Regions from separate parts of the Kitasatospora sp. NPDC058048 genome, predicted to be linked through region 1. Evidence: riboswitches for the same ligand, from Rfam matches in the RefSeq annotation. Region 1 holds a riboswitch; the other holds the start of a gene.

Region 1 (6,681 bases):
TCGCGCAGCTGCTTGAGCACCTGCTCGTCCTGCATGTCGCCGGCCAGGATCAGGTCGGGCTTGGCGGCGATCACCTTGTCCATCACGGGCTGGAGCAGGTTCCCGACCACCGGGATCCCCTGCACCCTGTCCTTGAGGTACGCGGGCGGCTCGGCCAGCCCCTGGCCGTTGGTGATGCCGACCGGCTTGACGCCCAGGGCGAGCACCGCGTCCAGGTCCTCCTGGGTGAGGGTGACGATCCGCTTGGGCTCGGAGGGGACCTCGACGGCCTTGCCGGTGGCGTCCTTGACGGTCCGCTTGCCGCCGCTCCCGCCGCCCGCCGCGTCCGCCGCCGGGGACGCGGCCGCGGAGGAGCCCGAGGCACCCGAGGAGGACGAGGAACCGGAGGAGCCGCAGCCGGTGAGCAGGAGCGCGGCCGCCCCGGAGACGGCCAGCGCCTGGGCCGCACGGCGGCGGACGGGGCTGAGCGGGCGACGGGCGAACGGCATGGGTGCCTCCGGGCAACGGTGGTACGGAAGTTGAGCGGCGTCCGAGAAGTTCGACGGGACGGGGGTGCCCCACGGGACGAGCTCGGCCATTAGGTTAGCCTTACCTTATGACATTCTCGCAAGCCGGCGTCCGCGCGGCGCCCCCCGCCACCGCGCCGGATTCGCCGCCACCGGGCCGGCGGAGCCGTCGGCCCGAGGGTGCCCGCCCCACCTGGCCCGCCGTCACGGCGGCGGCGGTCCTCCTGCTCGCCCTCGCCGCACTCTCGCTGTCGGTCGGCGCCGGCGAGGTCGGCCCCGGGCGGGTGCTGGACTACCTGCTGAACCACGACGGCGCCCGCGCCGACGGCCGGCTCGCCCTCGTCGTCGGCGACCTGCGGCTGCCGCGCACCCTCACCGCCCTGCTGGTCGGCGCCGCGCTCGGCGTCGCCGGGGCGCAACTGCAGTCCGTCACCCGCAACCCGCTGGCCGAGACCGGCCTGCTCGGCGTCAACGCCGGCGCCTCGCTGGGCGTCGTGCTCGGCATCGCCGTGCTCGGCGTGCAGACCTCCTTCGGCTACCTCGCCTTCGCCTTCGGCGGCGCGGTGCTCGCCAGCACCGTGGTGCTGCTGGTCGCCAGCAGCCGGGGCGGCGGATCGCCGATGCGGCTGGTCCTCGCCGGCTCCGCCGTCGCGGCGATCTTCCGCGGGCTCACCGACGTGCTGATCGTCAACTCCCCCGAGGCGTACGAGCGGTACCGGGTATGGGTGCTCGGCTCGCTCGCCGGGGTGGAAGGCTGGACGACCCTGCGCCAGCTCGCCCCGGTGCTCGGCGCCGGGTTCCTGCTCGCCGCCCTCACCACCCGTCCGCTGACCGCGCTCGCCCTCGGCGACGACCTCGCCCGCGGCCTCGGCCACCGCCCCGGCGCCACCCGGGCCGCCGTCGCCGTCGCCGTCACCCTGCTGACCGCCTCGGCGGTCGCGCTGGCCGGGCCGATCGCCTTCCTCGGACTGCTCTCCGGCTTCCTCGCCCGCACCGTCGCCGGCCCCCGGATCGGCCGACTCACCCTGCTCGCCGCACTGTTCGGCGCCACCGTGCTGACCGGCGCGGACGTGCTCGCCCGGGTGGTGGCCCGACCCTTCGAGGCGCCGGTCTCGGTGATCGTCGCACTGATCGGCGCCCCGGCCCTGATCGCGATCGTCCGCTCCCGACACTCCGCCGCCCTGGCCATGGCCGACCCCGCCGAATCCGCGCCGGCCGCGGGACGCGGCGAACCTGCGCCGCCCAAGCCGGACTTGACCCTGCGGCACGGCACATGGTCGCTGCTGCTGCCGCGCCGGGCGTTGCTGGCCTCGCTCGGCCTGGCCGGCGCCCTACTGGCCGCCGTCGTGGTCTCGGCGCACGCCGGACAGAGCGAACTCGACCTCGCCCGCACCTTCCAGGCCGTGTTCGGCTACGGCGACCGGCTGGACGTCCTGCTGGTGCAGAAGTTCCGGCTCGGCCGGATCGTCGCCGGACTCGCCGCCGGCGCCGCCCTCGGCCTGGCCGGCTGCCTCACCCAGACCCTCGCCCGCAACCGCCTGGCCACCCCCGAACTCCTCGGCGTCAACGACGGCGCGACCGCCGCCGTGCTCATCTCCGCCAGCACCGCGGGCACCTTCGGCGCCTGGTGGGCCGGACCGCTCGGCGCGCTGATCGCCGTCCTGGTCGTCACCCTGGCCTCCGGCGGACTCGGCGCGCGCGGCTACCGGATCCTGGTGGTCGGGCTCGCCATGTCGGCGCTCGCCTCCGCCGTCATCCAGGTCGCGATGGCCCGGCGCTCGCTCAACTCGGCCGGATCGCTGTACATCTGGACCAACGGCAGCCTCAACGGACGCGACCTCGCCGTCGCCACGCCCGTCCTGATCGGACTCGCGGCACTGGTGCCGATCGCGCTGGCGGTGGCCCGGCGGCTGGCGGTGCTGCGCTTCGACGACAGCGTCGCCTCCGCACTCGGCGTCGACCCGGGCCGGGTCCGGCTCGCCTGCCTGCTGCTGGCCGTCGCCCTGGCCGGGCTGGCAGTCGGCGTCTGCGGGCCGGTCGGCTTCGTGGCCCTGGCCGCCCCGGTGATCGCCGGACGGCTGGCCGGGCCCGCACGGGTGCCCGTGCTCGGCTCCGCCCTGACCGGCGCCCTGCTCGTCGTGCTCGCCGACACCCTGGGCCGAGTGCTGTTCGCCGGGGTGGAGATCCCCGTCGGCATCGTCACCACCGTCCTCGGCGGTCCCTTCCTGCTCTGGGTGCTGCTCGGTCGCAAGGGCAGCCCCGCCTAAGCCTCTTGGAGTCACTGCTGTGGAAACCCCGCTCGTCGCCCTCTGCTCCGACGACCCCGCCTACCGCCTGGTCACCTTCACCCATCACAACGGCGACTGCGACGGCGTGCTCGCACTGCTGCACACCGTCACCGACAAGGACCGCCACGCCGGGGACCTGACACCGCATCTGATGGAGCGTCAGCCGGATGGGACGTGGGCGATCACCTACCGGCTGCGCGAGGACCACCGCGCCTCCTACCAGCTGTACCCGTTCCGCGGCGAGGCCCCCGGCACCACCCGGCCCGACTGGCTGCGCGTCCTCGACCAGGCCCGCCCCGACCCGTACGACACCGAACCCCGGCTGCCCGCCCGCGACGGCCGCCACCCCGCCTCGGTGCTCAGCCTGCCCGCCGCGCCCACACAGCCGTACGTCGCGCGGCGCGACGGCGTGCCGCGCGGACGGACGCTCGCCCACACGGTGGCCGGGCGGCGGGTCGACGTCCACCTCCCCGCCGGACACCGGGCGGACGGCGGCCCGTACCCGGTCGCGGTGCTGCTGGACGGCGAGATGTGGGGCGAGGTGCTGTCCGTCGGCGACACCCTCGACAACCTGACGGCCGACGGCGCCATCCCGCCCACCGTCACCCTGCTGGTGCACACCATGGGGCCGAAGCGCCCGGACGACCTGAGCTGCAACCCGGCCTTCATCGACCTCCTAGCCGACCGCCTGCTGCCCTGGGCCGCACAGGAGTTCGGCGCGAGCGGCGACCCGGCCGCCACCGTGATCGCCGGCCAGAGCGCGGGCGGCCTCACCGCCGCCTACGCCGCCTACCGCCGCCCGGAACGCTTCGGCAACGCACTCTCCCAATCCGGCTCCTTCTGGTGGCCCGACGAGACCGAGTTCGACGCGGGCAGCGAATGGCTGACCCGGCGCCTAGCCGCCGAGGAACGACGGCAGGCCCGCTTCTGGATCGAGGTCGGGCTCCAGGAGTGGATGCTCCTCGCCCAGAACCGCCACCTCCGCGACGTCCTCACGGCCCGCGGCTACGACCTCGCCTACCGCGAGTTCAACGGCGGCCACGACTACGCCTGCTGGCGCGGCGGCCTGGCCGACGGGCTCGCGCACCTGCTCGGGTCACCCGAGGGAATGGTTTCGGGCTGATTCGCATACCTCCAGGCCATCGGGCGTCTAGCGTCGAACTTCGCACCGATCGGCCTGGAGGTACCCCATGAACGCGCCCTCGTCCGCCGCGCCGCCGCCGATGTCGTGGAAGTACTGCGGCAATCAGATCAAGCTGTGGCGGACACGCGCGGGCGTCAGCCGCGAGGACCTGGCCACCGAGGCCGGGTACGGCATCGAAAGCCTGCGGTCGATGGAGGCCGGGCGGCGCAAGCCCTCGATGCACCTGCTGCAGGTAGCGGACGACATGTGCGACGCGAAGGGGATCCTGGTGGCGGGGGCGCAGTTCCTGCTACCCGAGAAGTATCCGTACTTCGCTGAGGAGTACATGCGTTACGAAGCCGAGGCCGTCGTCATCCACTGGTTCGAAACACTGCTGATTCCAGGACTCCTCCAGACCGAGGAAACAGCTCGAACGCTCCTCAACGCGCACTGGCCTCCGCTCGATGACAACACCATCGATGAGCGCGTTGCGGCGCGACTCGCACGCCAGACCGTACTCGCGACCCAAACGAAGTCGTTCAACTTCCTGATCGGTGAAACGCCGCTGCGGAACGTCCTCAGCAGCGGAGAAGCCCACAAGCGCCAGCTCCTTCACCTGCTGGCCGTCGGCAAAGCGCGCCACATCATCATTCAGGTCGTACCGGGCTCGGGTTCGCACCCGGGGTTGAACGGCCCCTTCATCCTGCTCGACAGCCCGGAGCACCAGCGGCTGGCGTACGAGGAAGGACAGGCGATGGGCCTGCTCCACTCAGAGCCGGAGAAGGTCGGCCTGCTGAGCCAACGCCATGCAATGATCCTTCAACGAGCCCTCAATCCCGAGGCCTCGACAGAATTCATCGCCAAGTTGGCGGAGGAGCTATGAACACCGAACTGGCCTGGTTCAAGTCCAGCCACAGCGGGACCGAAGGCGGCGCTTGCGTCGAGGTCGCTTCCACTCCGGGCACCGTTCATGTCCGCGACTCCAAGGACAAGAGCGGGCCCCAGCTCGCCTTCACCACCGAGGCCTGGGCCGACTTCGTCCAGCTCGCCCGAGACGTCACTCCTCTGGACCGCTGAATCCATCGCTCGTGCTAGCGTCCCCGGGGCGGTGCAGCGGCGCCGGCCCCGGACGAGACGTGCGCCGTACCCGGCCTGCCAAGACGACGCACTGTGGAGGCGTCATGGCCGCTGCCGGTGCACCGATCGCCCGTCCGCTGGACGTGCGGTGGATCCACGGTTCCCCGTCCGCCAAGCACAACACGGACCCGGACATCCAGGTCCACGAGTACGACGAGCACACCGTCATCCTGCGGCAGAACAAGGCGATCAACTACGAGGCCCCGTTCCTGTTCCTGCTCTTCGGGGCGGAGCGGGCGGTGCTGATCGACACCGGGGCGACGGCCGAGGCCGCGTACTTCCCGTTGCGCGCGACGGTCGACGCGCTGGTGGAGGCGTGGCTCGCCCGCAATCCCCGGGACGGCTACGGGCTGCTGGTGCTGCACACCCACCCGCACGGCGACCACGTCGCGGGCGACGGCCAGTTCGCCGACCGGCCCGCGACCACCCTGGTCGGTGCCGATCTGCCCACCGCCTGGCCGTACTTCGGCTTCGACCGGGACGAGGAGGCCGTGGCCCTGGTCGACCTGGGCGGCGGGCGGGTGCTGAAGTGCCTGGCCACGCCGGGGCACCACAAGGCGGCCGTCACGTACTACGACCCGTGGACGGGCTTCCTGCTCACCGGAGACACCGTCTATCCGGGGCGGCTGTACATCAACGACTGGCCGGCCTTCCGACGGACCGTCGAGCGGCTGGTGGCGTTCGCCGGGAGCCACCCGGTGACGTACGTGCTCGGCTGCCACATCGAGATGACCCGCGACCCGGGCGTCGACTACCCGATCCGCACTACCCACCAGCCCGACGAGCCTCCGCTCCAGCTCACCCCCGCCCACCTGGACCGCATCCGGGCGGCCGTCGCCGAACTCGGCGACCGGCCGCGCCGGTACCGGATGGACGACCTCATCCTCTGGCCTCACGAGTGAACGGGTGAACTCCCCGGGCCCCGCGGCCGATCAGTCCCGGTAGGGGACCAGCCGGGTCAGGTCCAGCTCGAATTCGAAGGGCGCGGGGATGCGGAGCTTCTCGCCGAACTCCCGTTCCGTCCGGGTGTGGTAGCGGTCGCGGTTGGGTTCGGAGAACAAGGTCACCGTCTTCTGCCGGGGGTCCACGATCAGGTAGAGCGGGAAGCCCATCCGCGGGTAGTCGCGGACCTTCCCGCTCCAGTCGTTGTCCGGGTTGGACGGCGAGACGATCTCGACCGCGATCAGCGCCAGGTCGGCGGGGATCTCGCGGCCCAGCTCGATGATGTCCTCGGGCAGGTAGGTGAGGTCCGGGTTGCGGACGGAACCGACCTCCGGCGAGAAGAGGTCGCTGTTCCCCGTCGGGAAGTAGCCGGAAGGACAGTGCGCCTCGAACTGGCGCTGGACGATCGCCAGGTTGAGCTGGTGAATCGATGACGGTGACGTCTGCATGACGATGATGTCACCGGACAGCTCGACCTTGTAGCCGTCCGGCAGGCTGCGACGGGCCTCTTCGAGCAGACGGTAGTGCTGAGGGTTCATGGGCTCTCCTCCGGTGCTCCGACCACCGTAGGGCAGTAGGAGCACCGGAGGACCACGGACCGCACCGGCGTCATTCCTCCGGGGGCGGGCCCGGGGCGTCGGCGGGGAGGCGGGCGGCCAGCAGCGCGCCGGCGGCGACCAGGGCG
Region 2 (6,681 bases), on a different contig from region 1:
GGCGCACCAACACCGGCTTCACCGACCTGCCCGCGCTGCCCTTCGACTACCGCAAGGAGCTGATCGGCAGCCGCACCCCCTGCCTGGAGGGCCAGCGCAACCTGCTGCCCACCGCGGTCAGGCGCGGCTGGCGCTACGACAGCAGCGGCAACGGCACCCAGGTGTGGCCGCAGAAGATCCAGGGCGGCGCGCTGTGGGACCTCCCGCTGCAGTCCATCCCGTTCCCCGGGCACACCTTCCAGGTGCTCTCGATGGACTACAACATCATGTACAACCAGTGCGGCCCCAACACCAAGGCCGACCCGGCGCTCCACCCCAGCTTCCAGACCCAGGCCCGCGACGCCTACCTGATGGGGTTCGACCGCACCTACAACGGCAACCGGGCGCCGTACGTCATCGGCAACCACTTCGAGGAGTGGAACGGCGGCATCTACATGAACGCCGTCGAGGACGTCCTCAGGACCATCGCGGACAAGCCGGAGGTCCGGCTGGTCTCCTTCCGGCAGCTGGTCGACTGGCTGGACGCCCAGGACCCGGCGGTGCTGCGCAAGCTCCAGACCCTCGCCCCGGGGCAGTCCCCGGCCGGCGGCTGGGAGGCCTTCCTCGGCGCCCCGGCGGGGGCCGCGCCCCCCGCCACGCCCCCCGCCACGGCCCCTGCCGGCGCCACCGCCGGCTGACCGTCAGGCCTTCGTCCGCACCCGCCCGGAGAGCACCGCGCCGAGCAGCGCCACCCCGGCCATCGACAGCAGGATCACCGCGAAGGCGCCGGGCGAGCCGGCCTCCCCGCCGCCCCCGTGGGCGGCGGCGAGCGAGCCGCCGCCCAGCGCCGCGAACATCACCCCGGCCAGACCGGTCAGCAGCACATTGCCCAGCGCGTCGCTCATCTGGAGCGCGGCCGAGTTGGCCCCGGCGTCCTCCGGCGTGGAGAGCTTCATCATCAGCACGCTGACGCTCGCGATCGCCATCCCCATCCCGACGCCGCCGACGCCCCAGGCCACCGACGCGGCCCAGGCCGGCACCGCCGGGAACAGCACCAGCGCGGCACCCGAGATCGCCACCGCGGTCAGCACGAAGCCGCCCCGGATCATCACCGTGCGGTAGCGCTCCGCCCCGGGCCGGCCCTGGAGCCAGGAGCCGAGCGCCCAGGTGAGGCCGCCGCTGGTCAGGGTCAGGCCGGCCAGCGTCGGCGAGAGCTCGCGCTGGGTGGTCATCATCAGCGGGATGAAGGCCTCGGCCGCGAAGAACGCCCCCGCGGCCACCCCGCGCAGCAGGATCACGGCCGGCAGTCCCCGGCCGGCCCGCAGGGTCCGCGCCGGCAGCAGGCCGAGGACCGCCGGCACCAGCAGCGCCGCCCCGGCGATCCCGGGGACCAGCCCGATCAGGTCGCGCCGCTGGCCCGCGTACTGCAGCAGGCCGGCGCCGACCGCCGCCATCGCGGCCAGCAGGGTGCGACGGCGGTCGAAGGCCGCGCCCCTGGCCACCGGGTGCTCGCGCTCGGAGCGGGCCAGTGCCGGGCCCATCACGGCCAGCGGCAGCAGGATCAGCACCGGCACGGCCAGGAACACCCAGCGCCACCCCAGGTGCTGGGTGACGGCCCCGGAGACCAGCGGACCGATGATCGAGGGCAGTACCCAGGCCGAGGAGAAGGCCGCGAACACCGCGGGCCGCAGCCGCTCCGGGTAGGCCCGGCCGACCACCACGTACAGGGCGACGATCACCAGCCCGCCACCGAGGCCCTGGACGGCCCGCCCGGCCACGAACACCCACATCCCGGGTGCCGTCCCGGACACCACCAGCCCCACGCCGAACACGGCGATGCCGCTGAACAGCGGCCGCAGCGGGCCGCTCCGGTCGCACCACTGGCCGGAGACGACCAGGGCGAACAGGGTGGTGGTGAAGTAGCCGGAGAAGGCGAACGCGTACAGCCCGAGCCCGTTCAGCTGGCGAGCGGCGGTCGGCATCGCGGTGTTGACGGCCGTCGCCTCGAAGGCGATCACCAGGACCACCGAGACGATCCCCAGCGTCAGCGCACGGTAGCGGCCGCCGAGGACCCCACCACCGGGGTCGTCGTCAAGGGGTATCGGTACGGGGTCGACCGAGGTGGGGGAGGCAGTGGTCATACGTAACATCGTAAGAGCCGTCTGCCCCGATGACCCCTGACCCCGGTCGGTGATCTCCTCGGTCGCAGGCCCTAGGACGGGCCCGGGACCCAGGACGGGCCCCCGGCCCGGACCGCGGCGGAGGTCAGTGCAGCACCTTGAGGCCCACCACGCCGGAGACGATCAGCAGCAGGCAGGCGATCCGGGCCATGGTCACCGGATCCCCCAGGACGGCCATGCCGTAGACCGCGGTGCCGACCGCTCCGATGCCCACCCAGACGGCGTAGCCGGTTCCGATCGGAATGGTGCGCATCGCGTACGCCAGGCCGCCCATGCTGAACAGCAGTGCGATGCCGAAGACGAGGCTGGGAACGAGGCGGGTGAAGCCCTTGGACGATTCCAGGGCGACCGCCCAAATGGTCTCCAGGACACCCGAGACGATCAGAACGAGCCAGGCCATGACGGTGCTACCTCCGCAGTCCACAGCGGCCGGATTGCCGCTGAACTGCGCCGTCTTGTCGTCACCGGGTACGACGCGCTCGTCCGGGGTGGCGGAAATACCGCCACCTGTCCCCGACGGTAGCACACCTTGCCATACAGAATTTACAAAAGGGCATTGACCCCTCTCCCCCGGATCGGCCACTATGAATTCACTGGCCGTGTGCCCGAGTGGCTTAGGGAACCGTCTGCAAAGCGGTGCACGCGGGTTCGATTCCCGCCATGGCCTCACCGGAAAAGGAAATTGCCGGTCGACTCCGAAAGTCGGCCGGCAATTTCCTTTCCCTGCGTTACGCCTTTCCCGGGAGCCCCCGGTCTTTCCCGGGAGTCCCCGGTCAGGCGGTGACGGCGTCCTCCGCCCGGATCGGCAGCCGGCCGACCGGCAGGCCGGTGGCGGCGCGCACGGCCGCGGCGACGGCCGCCGGGGCGACCACCGCGGGCACGGCTCCGACCGCCTTCGCGCCGAACGGGGCCACCACGTCGCGCTCCTCCAGCAGCGCGGCGATCCGCACCTCCGGGGTGTCCAGCGCGGTGGGCAGCCGGTAGCCGGTGAGCGAGGGGTTCAGCAGCACCCCGCCCTCCGTCCGCAGGTCCTCCAGCAGTGCCAGGCCCACGCCCTGGGCCACCCCCGCCTCGATCCGGTCCTCGATCTGGCGCGGGTTCAGCGCCCGGCCGACGTCCTGGGCGACCGTCATCTCGACCACCCGCACGGCGCCCAGCTCGATGTCCACGTCCACCACCGCACGCATCGCGCAGAACGAGATGGAGACGAAGGCGTCGCCCTGCCCGGCCTCGTCCAGCGGCTCGGTGGGGTGCGGGCGGCACTGCGCGGTGGCCCAGAGCTCCTTGCCCTCCAGCGCCTCGGCGACGGGCATGCCGAGCACCCCGTCGTACGAGGTGATCTTGCCGTCGGCGATCTGGAGCAGCTCCGCCGACATCCCGAAGTTCGCCGCGATCGGCTGCAGCAGCTGGTGGCGGACCATCAGCGCGGCCCGCTCGACGGCGCCTCCGGAGACCCAGGTGTGCCGGCCGCGGGCGGACGGCCCGGCGATCGACTGGTCGCTGTCGGCCGGGGCGATGTAGACCTCGCTGACGCCCAGCACGGTCTGCACGATCTGCCGGGCCAGCGTGGCGAAGCCCTGCCCGGCGTCGACCGCCGCGCAGATCACCGTGGCGTGGTCCCCGCTGACCCGCACGGTCGCCGTGGAGACCTCGTCCTCGCCCTCGGCGCCCAGCATGTGCACCATGCCGACGGCGTAGCCGATCCCGCGCCGCACCGCCGCCGGGTCGCCCGCGCCGCCGGGCCCGCCGGGCAGCAGCCACTCGGCGTCCGGGTCGTCCACCGGCAGGGCCGGCAGCGGCTCGGCGGCGACCGCGTCCAGCAGGGCGCGCACCGGCGCCGGGCAGGTGACGGCCTGACCGGTGGGCAGCGGGTCGCCGGTGGACATCGCGTTGCGGCGGCGGATCTCCACCGGGTCCACGCCGATCCGGGCGGCCAGCTGGTCCAGCTGCGACTCGTACGCGAAGCAGGCCTGCAGGGCGCCCTCGCCGCGCATCCGGCCGGCCGGCGGGTTGTTGGTGCGCACCGCCCAGGCGTCCACGAAGACGTTCGGGCAGACGTACGGACCGGCCGAGAAGGCCGTCGCGGCGGCCAGCGCCTCGGCGGAGACGTCCGCGTAGGCGCCGCCGTCCAGCAGGATCTGTGCCTCGACCTTCACCAGCGTGCCCTCGGCGTCGGCGTGGTGGCGGTAGCGCAGGAGCGCGGGGTGGCGCGAGGTGTGGGTGTGAAAGGACTCCTCGCGGGTGAGCGTCATCTTCACCGGGCGGCCGGTGCGCAGCGCCAGCAGGGCCAGGGTGACCTGGAAGGAGAGGTCCTCGCGGTCGGTGGTGGCGCCGGGCACGCCGGTGGCCACCAGCCGGACCCGGTCCGGCTCCAGGCCCAGGCAGGCGGCGGTGCGGTCGCGGTCGCCGTGCGGGTCGGTGGAGGACAGGTGCAGTTCGACGCCGCCGTCCGGGCGCGGTACGGCCAGCCCGGCCTCGGCGCCGAGCGGGGCCGGGTCCTGCCGGCCGACCTGGTAGAGGCCCTCGACGACGATCTCGCCGACCGCGTCCGGGTCCCCGGTGCGCAGCGGCAGGTGGCGGAACAGGTTGCCGTCCGGGTGCAGCGGCGGCGCGGTGAAGGCCTGCTCCGGGTCGGTGACGGCCTCCAGCGGCTCGTAGTCGACCGCGATCAGGCCGACGGCCAGCCGGGCGGTGTCGGGGTGGTCGGCGGCCACCGCGGCGATCGGCTCGCCGTGGTGGCGCACCACGCCGGCGGCCAGCACCGGCCGGTCGGCGACGATCGGCCCGGCCGGGGCGCCGTCGGGGGTGCCGTCCGGTCCGGGCGGCAGGTCGGCGGCGGTGACCACGGCGTGCACGCCGGGCAGCGCCAGCGCGGCCGAGGTGTCGATGCCCCGGATCCGGGCGTGCGGGTGCGGCGAGCGCAGCACCGCGCCCCACAGCAGCCCCTCGGCCCACAGGTCGGCCGCGTACGGGTAGATGCCGAGCGCCTTGGGCAGCGCGTCGCTGCGCAGCGGGGAGCTGCCCAGGCCGATCGGCTCCGGTGCGCCGCCCTCGCCGCCGTCCTGCTGGAGTGCTGCGCCGATGTCGGTAGGCGACGTCATGATGCGTGGTCGTCCTCGGGGAGCCGGATGCCGTGGGCGGGGGTGGCACCGTACGGGACACCGGCCGGGGCGCCGCCCTCGGCCGGGGCACCGTGCGGGTGCGGGGCGGCGTACGGGGTGCCGTGCGGCGGCGTGCCGTCGTAGACGGAGCCGGGCAGCGGGGTCCCGTGCGCGGGGGTGGGCTCGTAGACCGGGGCGTCGTACCCGGTGTCGTAGCCGTTCTGCTGCTGGTGGCCGTCCGGGTAGGGCACGTAGGTGCCGTGCGCGGGGGTGGCCTGGTACGGCTGCTCGGGGTAGCCCTGCGGCGGGTAGTACACCTGGTCGTCGGCGGCCTGGGCGGGGATCCGGGCGGGGATGTCGTCCCGGATCGGGGCCAGCACGGTGGTGTCGTACACGCCGGTGTCGTAGCCGCCCTGGGGGTCGCCGTACGGCAGCCCGGCCGGGGCCTGCCCGACGGCGTGCTGTTCCATGGCGTGCTGTTCCACGGCGGGCTGCGCCGGGTGGTGCTGCTCGGCGGCGTGCTGCTCCGGGTGGTACTGCTCCGCGGGGTGGGCGACCGGGTGGGCCTCGACGGGCTGCTGCGGGACGTGCTCGATCCAGGCGTCGGCGTCGGCGTAGACCGGCGGCTCGACGGCCTGCCCGGGTTCGACCGGCGCGTCCACCGGCACGTCGGCGGGCGGTTCGGCGACCGGCTCGGCCGGCCCCGCGGGAGCGGGCCCGGCGGCCTGCGCGGCGGCCTCGGCGAGCGCGGCGGCCTCCTCCGCCTCCTCGGCCTCCGCCGCGCGGGCGTCCGCGACGGTCTGGACGGCGGCCAGCACGCCCCGGTAGCCGGTGCAGCGGCAGAGGTTGCCGCACAGCGCCTGACGGGCCTCCACCTCGGTGGGCCGGTGGTTGCGCTGGAGCAGGTCGTGCACCGCCATCGCCATGCCGGGGGTGCAGTAGCCGCACTGGACGGCGCCGGAGGCGGCCAGCGCCTGCTGGACGGCGCTCGCGCCGCCGGCGGCGGACAGGCCCTCGACGGTGCTGATCTCGCTGTCGGCGGCCAGGGCGGCGGGCACCAGGCAGCCGGCCACCAGCTGGCCGTCCACCTGCACCGAGCAGGCCCCGCACTCGCCCTGTTCGCAGCCGTCCTTGGCGCCGGCCAGGCCGAGCCGCTCGCGCAGCACGTAGAGCAGGCTCTCGCCGATCCACGCGTCGGTGACGGGCCGTTCGAAACCGTTGACCCGCAGCGTGTACGAGGCGCACGGGCGCAGCTCGCGGCTGACCTGCGGGGAGAGGCCGAGCGGGTCGGCGTCCAGGGTCTCGATGGGGTCTGTGGTCACTTCAGCGCCCTTCCCAGTGCCCGTCGGGCCAGCACCGATACGGTACGCCGCAACCGAACCGCGGCCGCGGTCGGCCCCTCGGTCACGGCCTCCCAGGCG

What was found. A riboswitch is a leader RNA that binds a small molecule or an ion and turns the genes downstream of it on or off. The one in region 1 is predicted to bind guanidine.
Positions count from the first base shown of each region.
Region 2: another riboswitch for guanidine. It lies ahead of ACFVVA_RS35770 (DMT family transporter); the one in region 1 lies ahead of ACFVVA_RS33380 (MBL fold metallo-hydrolase).

Region 1 is NZ_JBHVRT010000042.1:35,709-42,389, reverse strand. It holds gene ACFVVA_RS33405 (ABC transporter substrate-binding protein) at 1-488, opposite strand, end outside; gene fhuB (Fe(3+)-hydroxamate ABC transporter permease FhuB) at 596-2,773, shown strand; gene fes (enterochelin esterase) at 2,793-3,917, shown strand; gene ACFVVA_RS33390 (Scr1 family TA system antitoxin-like transcriptional regulator) at 3,985-4,800, shown strand; gene ACFVVA_RS33385 (DUF397 domain-containing protein) at 4,797-4,994, shown strand; guanidine-III (ykkC-III) riboswitch at 5,020-5,087, shown strand; gene ACFVVA_RS33380 (MBL fold metallo-hydrolase) at 5,099-5,956, shown strand; gene ACFVVA_RS33375 (Uma2 family endonuclease) at 5,987-6,535, opposite strand; gene ACFVVA_RS33370 (DHA2 family efflux MFS transporter permease subunit) at 6,606-6,681, opposite strand, start outside.
Region 2 is NZ_JBHVRT010000048.1:45,011-51,691, forward strand. It holds gene ACFVVA_RS35760 (hypothetical protein) at 1-677, shown strand, start outside; gene ACFVVA_RS35765 (MFS transporter) at 681-2,120, opposite strand; gene ACFVVA_RS35770 (DMT family transporter) at 2,245-2,559, opposite strand; guanidine-III (ykkC-III) riboswitch at 2,604-2,669, opposite strand; tRNA gene ACFVVA_RS35775 (tRNA-Cys) at 2,755-2,826, shown strand; gene ACFVVA_RS35780 (xanthine dehydrogenase family protein molybdopterin-binding subunit) at 2,933-5,260, opposite strand; gene ACFVVA_RS35785 (2Fe-2S iron-sulfur cluster-binding protein) at 5,257-6,582, opposite strand; gene ACFVVA_RS35790 (FAD binding domain-containing protein) at 6,579-6,681, opposite strand, start outside.